DNA from 4 places in the Streptomyces sp. NPDC001222 genome. Region 1 is predicted to be linked to each of the others. Evidence: riboswitches for the same ligand, from Rfam matches in the RefSeq annotation. Region 1 holds a riboswitch; each other region holds the start of a gene.
The links. A riboswitch is a leader RNA that binds a small molecule or an ion and turns the genes downstream of it on or off. The one in region 1 is predicted to bind cyclic di-AMP.
Positions count from the first base shown of each region.

Region 1 (2,193 bases):
CCGCTCCGATGCGTTCGGGGGTGTACGCATCGGAGCGGGGAGCCCGTGGGGACGGGGCGTCCTCAGGGGGCGCCGACCGTGGGGGGCGCGACCCGGGGGAGGCCGCGGGCCGGCCGCCTCACAGCTGTCACTTCAGGTGCAGCTGCTGGCCCGGGTAGATGAGGTCGGCGTTCTCGACGATGTCCTTGTTCAGCTGGAACAGCTTCTCCCAGCCGCCCTGGACGTGGTGCTTCTCGGCGATCGAGCTGAGGGTGTCGCCCTTGACCACCTTGTACTCGCCGTCACCCTTCTTGACCTTCTTGCCGGTCGGGGTGGTGACGGTCTTCTTGGCGGCCGGACGCTGCGCGGAACGATTGGCCGCCTGCGGCTCGGTCGAGCGGGTGGTGGTGCTCTTCACGGAGTTGCCGGAGCCGGTGGAGCTGCCCGTGGAGGCCGCGCCGCCGTTGTAGGGGGCACTGGTCAGACCGGTGCCGCACACCGGCCACGCGCCCTTGCCCTGACCCGCGAGGACCTTCTCGGCGACGGCGATCTGCTGGCCCTTGGAGGCCAGGTCGGCGCGCGCGGCGTAGGCGGTGCCGCCGTAGGCGGCCCAGGTCGAGTTGGTGAACTGCAGGCCACCGTAGAAGCCGTTGCCCGTGTTGATGGACCAGTTGCCGCCGGACTCGCACTGCGCGACGGCGTCCCACTGGGAGGCGGTGGCGGCGGAGGCGCTGCCGGCCGCCATCAGCGGGCCGGCGACGGCGGCGCCGGCGACACCGGCGAGCGCGATGGCGCGGACGGCCTTGGACGGACGGCGGTGCTTTCCCTTGCCGGAACACAGCATGGTTCGATCCCCTCACCGACGCCTGCGAGGTGAGCTGTCGGGTTCGGGCCGGTTGAGTTGCCCGGCCGCGCGCCTCCCCGGCGCACGGCTCCACCCCTAGCCGCACCCGGTCAACTCCCGGGCGCGGCACTTACCTTGGGTCCCCCGCTCCTGCCTACGGCGCTGGAAGCGTCGACTGTTCCCGTACGGCCGCTGGCAGGATTCGGCGTTGCGACCGTCGGGGCCCGCTGTGGCGAGCGGTCACGACCGTAAGCAGGCGACGCGCCGAATTTCAAAGACGATCAGGGCTTATGAGACTCATATCTCACTCTCGCCAAACCGGACATTCAGCGCGAAGCGGGGCGTGAAATAGCTTCGTCGAGGCGGCAGTTCGAGCGACTGTTCAGGACTCGTCGCCGGACAGTCCAGCCGTCACCACAAGGCTCAGACCGGGCATGATGTGGTTGGGGTCGGCGCCGATCTCCTGCTTGTTCGCGTCGTACAGCGCATGCCAACCGCCCTTGAGGTCAAGGAAGTCGGCGATGCTCGACAGGGTGTCTCCGAGACGGACGAGGTACGAGTCGTCGGCGGTCTCGCGCCCGGCGGCGGAGCCGCGCGAGGCATGACGGCCGGCCGACTCGCCGCTGCGGCCGTCCGTGTCGCCCTCGTCGGCGCTGTCGCCACGGTGGCGGCCGGCACCCGAGGCCGAAGACGCCCCGTTCTGCGCGACCTTGTCCGACTCGTCGCTCTTCGTCGTGGCCGAGAGCGTGCCGAGCAGGTCGTCCGATCCGTTGTCGTCCTCGTTGCCCCCGGTCGAGCCGTCCGTCGCCGTCGAGGACGACGGGGAGGACGGCGAGGACGAGGGGGAGCCGGAGTCGGACGAGGAGGGAGCGGAGGGGGACGACGGGGACCCGGAGGAAGACGGAGACGACGAAGGCGACGTCGACGGCGAGTCGGACGAGCCCGACGAGTCCGACGGCTTGGCCGAGTCCGACGCTCCCGACGAGTGGTGCGACTTGGACGACTGGGATGCGTCGTGCGTATCGGGCGACCCGAAGCCCACCCCGGTGTCCGAGAAGAAGACGGCGCCGCCGCCGGAGGGGTGGTCGCCCACGCCCGTGTCGACGTCCGCGGTGGCCGAGTCCTGACCCAGGCCGGCGGCCACGCCGCAGGTACCCCACGCGAGAGCGCCGCGCTTGTCCAGGATCTTCTCGGCGACGGCGATCTGCTGGGAGCGGCTCGCCTGGTCGGGACTGGTGGCGAACTCGAGGCCGCCGTACTTGTCCCAGTCCTCCTGCGTCAACTGGAGTCCGCCGTAGTGGCCGTTGTCGTGGTCGGCGCTCCAGGCGCCACCGCTCTCGCACTCCGCGACCCGGTCCCAGGTCGTACCG
Region 1 is NZ_JBIAXT010000021.1:67,672-69,864, reverse strand. It holds gene ACFY2Z_RS25855 (transglycosylase family protein) at 128-823, opposite strand; cyclic di-AMP (ydaO/yuaA leader) riboswitch at 828-995, opposite strand; gene ACFY2Z_RS25850 (transglycosylase family protein) at 1,206-2,193, opposite strand, start outside.

Region 2 (2,193 bases), on a different contig from region 1:
TCGACTCTATTGCAGCGGGCCGGAATTTCCGACGGCAGGCCGGAATCCATGGATATTTTTTGGACAGACGGGAGTTCGAAACGACGAAGGCCCCGGCCGAGGAGCCGGGGCCATCACGTCAGCGGCGCCTTGGGGCGGCCGACGCTCAGACGTTCACGCCGTGTGACCTGAGGTAGGCGACCGGGTCCATGTCCGAGCCGTACTCCTGGGTGGTGCGCGCCTCGAAGTGGAGGTGCGGCCCGGTCGTGTTGCCAGTGGCCCCGGAGAGGGCGATCTGCTGCCCGGGGGTGACGTGCTGGCCCAGCTGGACGCCGATGGACGAGAGATGGCCGTACTGCGTGTAGGTGCCGTCGTTCATCCTGATGACGATCTGGTTGCCGTACGCGCCGCCCCAGCCGGTCTCCACGACGGTGCCCGAGCCGACCGCGTGGACGGGCGTGCCCGTGGCGGCGTGGAAGTCGATGCCGGTGTGGGCGCCGGAGGACCACAGGGAGCCGCCGGCCTTGTAGCCGGTGGAGACGTACGAGTGGTAGATCGGCGCCACGAACGCGTTCAGGCGCTCGCGCTCGGCCTCGCGGGCGGCGCGGACCTTGGCCTCGTGCTCCTTGCGCGCCTTCTCCGCGGCCTCCCGGCGCGCGGCCTCGGCCGCCTTCTTCTGGTCGGCGGCCTGCTTCTGGGCGGCGGCCTGAGCGCCGATCTTCTCCGCGACCGAGTCGCCGAGGGTGACGGCCTGCATGAGTCCCGTCTCCTCGACGGGGTGCCCGGCGGCGAAGGCCGGGGCTGCCAGGGTGCCGATGGCCCCGGTGGTGGTGAGCGCCGCGACGCCCACCGCGTTCGTGGCCGTACGCTGCATTCGGCTCGGACGGCGGTGCTTCCCGGTGGCGCAGGTGAACGCCATGAAGTGGCTGGTCCTTTCCTTCCCTCTCGCCTACCGGGTTAGCTGACGGGTTCGGAGCAGGAAGGTCTCCTACGGGCTGGCGCCCGATTCACCCCAGGGACTGCGTGGGCCCTTCCCGGCGCGAAGGCGACGAGAGTGGGCCCCTCCGGCCGCGCGGGCGGCGAGAGAAGGTGGGTCCCCGGCTCCCCTGGCTCGCGCCGTACGGGGACTCGGCGATGACTGTCCGGTGCCGCGGGTGCGGCGCACTGCCTGACGGACAGCCCGACAGACGCTAGAAGGGCCCTCCGTCCCCCGGCAAACCGAGCATGGGGTTTGTAGCGCATCCCACAGGGCAGAGGGGCAGCCTCTATGGCAATACGGACAAAACCCAAAGAGCAGGGCCCTGGTGACGGAGGACGTCACCAGGGCCCCTTCGGAGCGTCGCCGTTCCGGACGCGTACGAGGAGCGTCTACTCGGCCCGCACGACGTGCACTTCGCCGATGCCGAGCGCCTTGACGGGCTCCTCGATCTGCGTGGCGTCACCGACCAGGACGGTCACCAGACGGTCCACCGGGAAGGCGTTCACGACGGCGGCCGTGGCCTCGACCGTGCCTGTGGCGGCGAGCCGCTGATAGAGCGTCGACTGGTAGTCGTCCGGCAGATGCTGCTCGACCTGGTCGGCGAGCGTGCTCGCGACGGCCGCCGCGGTCTCGAACTTGAGCGGCGCCACACCCACCAGGTTCTGCACGGCGACATCGCGCTCGGCGTCCGTCAGCCCCTCGGCGGCGAGGGTGCGCAGCACCTTCCAGAGGTCGTCCAGCGCCGGGCCGGTGTTCGGCGTGTCGACGGAGCCGCTGATGGCGAGCATCGCGGCGCCGGTGCCGTCAGGCGCGGAGCGCAGCACCTGGCCGAACGCCCGCACACCGTAGGTGTAGCCCTTCTCCTCCCGCAGGACGCGGTCCAGACGGGAGGTGAGGGTGCCGCCGAGGCAGTACGTGCCGAGCACCTGTGCGGGCCACACCCGGTCGTGGCGGTCCGCGCCGACGCGGCCGATGAGCAGCTGCGTCTGGACGGCCCCGGGGCGGTCCACGATGACCACGCGGCCGTTGTCGTCGGCGGTCACCGGGGGCACGGGGCGCGGCTTGGCGGGCTCCCCCGTCCAGGCCCCGAGGGTGTCGCCGAGGAGCGCGTCGAGGTCGACGCCGGTGAGGTCGCCGACCACGACGGCGGTGGCAGTGGAGGGCCGCACATACCGCTCGTAGAACCGGCGGACGGCGGCCGCGTCGATGGCCTCGACCGTCTCCTCGGTGCCCTG
Region 2 is NZ_JBIAXT010000002.1:448,858-451,050, forward strand. It holds gene ACFY2Z_RS05075 (M23 family metallopeptidase) at 146-898, opposite strand; cyclic di-AMP (ydaO/yuaA leader) riboswitch at 911-1,123, opposite strand; gene ACFY2Z_RS05080 (M16 family metallopeptidase) at 1,348-2,193, opposite strand, start outside.
Region 2: linked by a shared signal. The riboswitch ahead of ACFY2Z_RS05075 (M23 family metallopeptidase) and the one ahead of ACFY2Z_RS25855 (transglycosylase family protein) in region 1 are both predicted to bind cyclic di-AMP.

Region 3 (2,193 bases), on a different contig from region 1:
TTATTCCGGTCGAAGCTGTCCGCATGGGGGAATTCCGGCCTGCTGGGCCCGGCCGGGAGGGGCGCACACGCGCCTGACCGGCAGCCCTGACGTCGGGGGGATGTCGCCAGGACCGCCGGAGTTCAGGTGGTGACCCGCGCCGGGAAGCGGGGCGGGGACCCGGATGTCAGGGATTGACGCCCTTGCTCTGCAGCCACGCCATCGGGTCGATCGCGCTGCCGCCGCCCGGGTGGACCTCCAGGTGCAGATGCGGCCCGGTGACGTTGCCGGTCGCGCCCACGCGGCCGATGACGTCGCCCGTGGAGACCTTCTGGCCGACGCTGACGCTGATCGACGACTGGTGGCAGAACCACAGCTCGGTGCCGTCGTCGAGGGTGAGGACCGTGCGGTAGCCGTACGAGCCCGCCCAGCCCGCCTGGGTGACGGTGCCGCTGTGGATGGCCTTGATGAGCGTGCCCGTGGGGGCGGCGAAGTCGAGGCCGGTGTGGTAGCCGGAGGACCACATGGCGCCGGCGTCACCGAAGCGCGAGGTCAGGGTGTACGAGGAGGTCGGCAGCGTGAACTGCTTGGCCAGTTCCGCCAGTCGGGCGGCCTCGGCCTTCTTCTTGACCTCCGCAGCCACCGCCTTCCTGGCGGTGTCCTGGGCCTTGGCCGCCGCTGCGGCGGCCTTCTTCGTGGCGGCGTCCTGGGCGGCCTGTGCGGCCGCCGCGGCGATCCGGTCCTGCTGGGACTCGGCCTGCTGCATGATCCGGCTGCGCAGCGCCTCACCCGCGTCCTTGGTGCCCGCGACGGCGTCGGTGGTGCTCACACCGGCGGCGCTCAGGGCGGTGGCGGAGCCCTCGGGGGCGCTGGTGTCCTCGCCGATGAGCTCCTTGGCCGAGTGGGTGACCGAGGAGAGGTCGGGGAGGGATATGGACACCGGCGGCTTGCCGGTCTGCGCGGTGGCCATGCCACCCGCGCCGACCGCGGCCATCACGCCGACGCCGAGAACGGTGGAGCTGCGGGCGAGTCCGCCGCCGCGCTGCCTGGTGACGCGGTGCCGACCGCGGACGGGGCGGACGGAGTCCTCGGTGGGATTCCACTCCTCCCAGGGGCCCTCGTCGGGGCGGGGCGCGAACCCGATGGTCTGCGTGCCGCTCGGGGCGAACGAGGTGCTCTCGGCAGGCCGGTTGGACGCCACGTGGGCGCACTCCTTTCCTTCCGTTTCGCCTACCGGGTTAGCTGACGGGTTCGGAGGGGAAGGTCTCCTACGCGCGTATACCGACCGTTTTCACACGGCGATATCCGCTCGATTCACCCCAAGGTGGTGGTTCCCCGGCTCCCTTGCGGGATTCGGCACACGCGCACGGAGCCGCCTCTGGTGACGGCTGGGACGACCGCGCTGCGTTATCGAACGTTAATAGACGTCGGGCCCGGATTCCAAGCTGTTCGGACAGATCATTAACGCTTCTGGCCAGGACTTTAATGACAGGATCGGCGTAAAACGGGCGAGTTGACCGCACCTCACCCGCACCACCGGTTCTGACTCTGCGTCAGTTGTTATCAAAAGCGGGCCGCCCACTCACTCACCGTGACAACGCCCGGACGTTCAGCGGCGGTTGGCCCTCGACGGGTTCAGCGGTGCTCGGACCGGCGCACGGCGAGCAGCGCCATGTCGTCCGTCGCCTGGCCGCCGGTGTGGCGGGCGACGTCCTCCGTGACGGCGGCGAGCACGGCGCCGGGGGTGGGCAGAACCCGCCCGGCGAGGCGGCGGGCCGGGTCGTAGAACTCGCCGCGCGCGTCCCGTGCCTCCGAGACGCCGTCCGTGAAGAAGAGCAGCGTCGAACCGGGCGGGAAGTCCCACTTCTCCGCGCCGTCGGGCCCAGGGGCGAGATCGCCCATGCCGAGCGGCAGCGCCGGCTCGCGGGCCTCCAGTTCGCGCAGGGTGCCGTCCGGGAGCAGCAGCAGGGGGGCGGGGTGCCCCCGGTCGACGATCCGGACGACGCCCTCCTCCCCGTGCGGGATCTCCGCGAGGACCGCGGTGGTGAACTCCTCGTCGCTGTCGGGGCCGTCCCGGCGGATGCCCTCGCGCGACAGCGCCCGCTCCAGGCGCCGGGCGACGGCCTCCAGCGTGGCCTCCTGCTCGGCCGCCTCCCGGAAGGCGCCGATCACCACGGCGACCGCGGCCACGGCACCCGTCCCCTTGCCCCGCAC
Region 3 is NZ_JBIAXT010000037.1:63,045-65,237, reverse strand. It holds gene ACFY2Z_RS34910 (M23 family metallopeptidase) at 167-1,180, opposite strand; cyclic di-AMP (ydaO/yuaA leader) riboswitch at 1,192-1,348, opposite strand; gene ACFY2Z_RS34905 (PP2C family protein-serine/threonine phosphatase) at 1,615-2,193, opposite strand, start outside.
Region 3: linked by a shared signal. The riboswitch ahead of ACFY2Z_RS34910 (M23 family metallopeptidase) and the one ahead of ACFY2Z_RS25855 (transglycosylase family protein) in region 1 are both predicted to bind cyclic di-AMP.

Region 4 (2,193 bases), on a different contig from region 1:
CCTGGGCGAGGGTCTTCTCGAAGCCGTCGGCGGCCTGGGCGGCGAAGTCCTCCTCGTCGATCAGCTCGTTCTTCAGGTTGGAGATCTTGGCGCTGAACGACTTGGGCGGGAATCGCTTGGGGTCGAGGTCCAGGTCGCGGCAGACGAGCGCCATCAGCCGCTTGCTGTCGGCGGCGTCGTAGATCGAGAAGGAGGACGTGAAGCCGAGCTTCTTGCTCTCGCGGCGCAGGATGCGGACGCACGCGCTGTGGAAGGTCATCACCCACATCGCGTTCGCGCGCGGGCCGACGAGCTGCTCGACGCGCTCCTTCATCTCGCCCGCGGCCTTGTTGGTGAAGGTGATCGCGAGGATCTGGCCGGGATGCACGCCCCGCTCGGCCAGCAGATAGGCGATGCGGTGGGTGAGCACCCGGGTCTTGCCGGAACCGGCGCCGGCGACGATGAGCAGGGGGGAGCCGGCGTGCGCGACCGCCGCGCGCTGGTTCTCGTTCAGCCCCTCGACCAGGGCGCGGGGGTCGAGGACCGGGCGGGGCGCGCCGTCGCGGTAGTGGGTGTCCCGGGCCGGCGGCACGTCGAAGTGCCCGCCGAACAGATCGTCCGGGACCGACTCCGGAGCGTGTTCGTCGGGCGGCGGGGGCTCCTCCTCCGGGGCCGAACCGGCCTGGAGATCCGCCAGGAAGCTGTCGTCAAAGAGGCTGCTCATCGCTCTCCGAGTCTAGGGCGCCCCACCGACAACCGGCCGCCGTCCCGGAAACTCCACGCCCGGACCGGCCCCGCGCCTCACACGTCACCGTCCGGGCCTGCCTGCTCACGGTACGCGCCCGAAGCAAGTAGCTGTAGCCAAGATCACGGAAATGTATCGGGCATATTACGCATCAACCTTCACAGGAGCCACACCAGTTGGCTAGCGTGCCGGGCGGGCCGCACGACCCCCACCGGCGAACGTCGCCGGGTCGCGCGGCCTCCGCCGAGTCCGGTGCGCCCTGCGGCAGCCGGAGCCGGGGACCCACCCGACCTGGGGTGAATCGGCCACGCGTCCTGGGGGACTTGGCCGTAGGGCACACACCTTCCGAACCACCCGCCCGAACCCGACAGCTAACCCGGTAGGCGGTGTACGGAAGGAGACGCCTTTCATGGCGCCGCACCGCAAGTCCCGCCCCTCGGGCCCACGCATCGCGGGCATCCGCACCCCCGCCCTCGCGACGGCGGCCCTGACCTCCGTGGCGCTGCTCTCGCAGACGGCCCAGGCCGCGCCCTCCGCCGACGGCAGACCCAGCATCGAGGAGGTCGAGAAGAAGGTCGACGACCTCTACCGCCAGGCGGAGTCGGCCACCGAGAAGTACGACGCCGCCAAGGAGCGATCGACCGAGCAGCGCAGGCACGTCGACAGGCTCCTCGACGACGTCGCCCAGCGCACGCAGAAGCTCAACGACGCGCGTGAGGAACTGGGTTCGTTCGCGGCCGCGCAGTACCGGACCGGGGAGGCGGCCCCCGACACGGCCACCTTCCTGCTTGCCGACAACCCCCAGGACTACTTCGACCAGACGCAGCTGATGAGCCGGCTCACCGGCCGTCAGAAGGAAGCGATCGACCAGTACGCCACCGCCCAGGCCGCCACGATGAAGAAGCGGCAGGAGGCCACCGACAGCCTCCGGACGCTCGACGAGTCGCAGACGGCCCTGCGGACGGCCAAGACGGACGTCCAGAACAAGCTCTCCGCCGCACGCCGGCTGCTGTCCGACCTGAACGCCCAGGAGAAGGCGCGGCTCGCCGCGCTCGAGAAGAAGAAGCAGGAGGAGGCCCAGCGCCGGGCGGAGGCGCTGGCCCGGCAGCAGGCGGCCCAGCAGAGGGCGGCCGAGCTGAAGGCGGCCCAGCAGCAGTCGTCGTCGAGCACCTCGAGCGGCTCCACGGGGTCCTCCACCGCGGCCCCCTCCTCGGGGTCCACCGCGACGGACTCCGCGTACGCCACGAAGGCGGACAAGGCCCTCGCCTTCGCCCGCGCGCAGATCGGCAAGCCGTATGTGTGGGGCGCGACCGGCCCCGGGTCGTACGACTGCTCGGGCCTGACCCAGGCCGCGTGGAAGGCCGCCGGGGTCGCACTTCCGCGCACCACGTACGACCAGGTGAACGTCGGCACGACGGTGCCGCTCGCCGACGCCCGGCCGGGCGACCTGATCTTCTTCTACGACGACA
Region 4 is NZ_JBIAXT010000003.1:62,147-64,339, reverse strand. It holds gene pcrA (DNA helicase PcrA) at 1-703, opposite strand, end outside; cyclic di-AMP (ydaO/yuaA leader) riboswitch at 956-1,125, shown strand; gene ACFY2Z_RS06020 (NlpC/P60 family protein) at 1,134-2,193, shown strand, end outside.
Region 4: linked by a shared signal. The riboswitch ahead of ACFY2Z_RS06020 (NlpC/P60 family protein) and the one ahead of ACFY2Z_RS25855 (transglycosylase family protein) in region 1 are both predicted to bind cyclic di-AMP.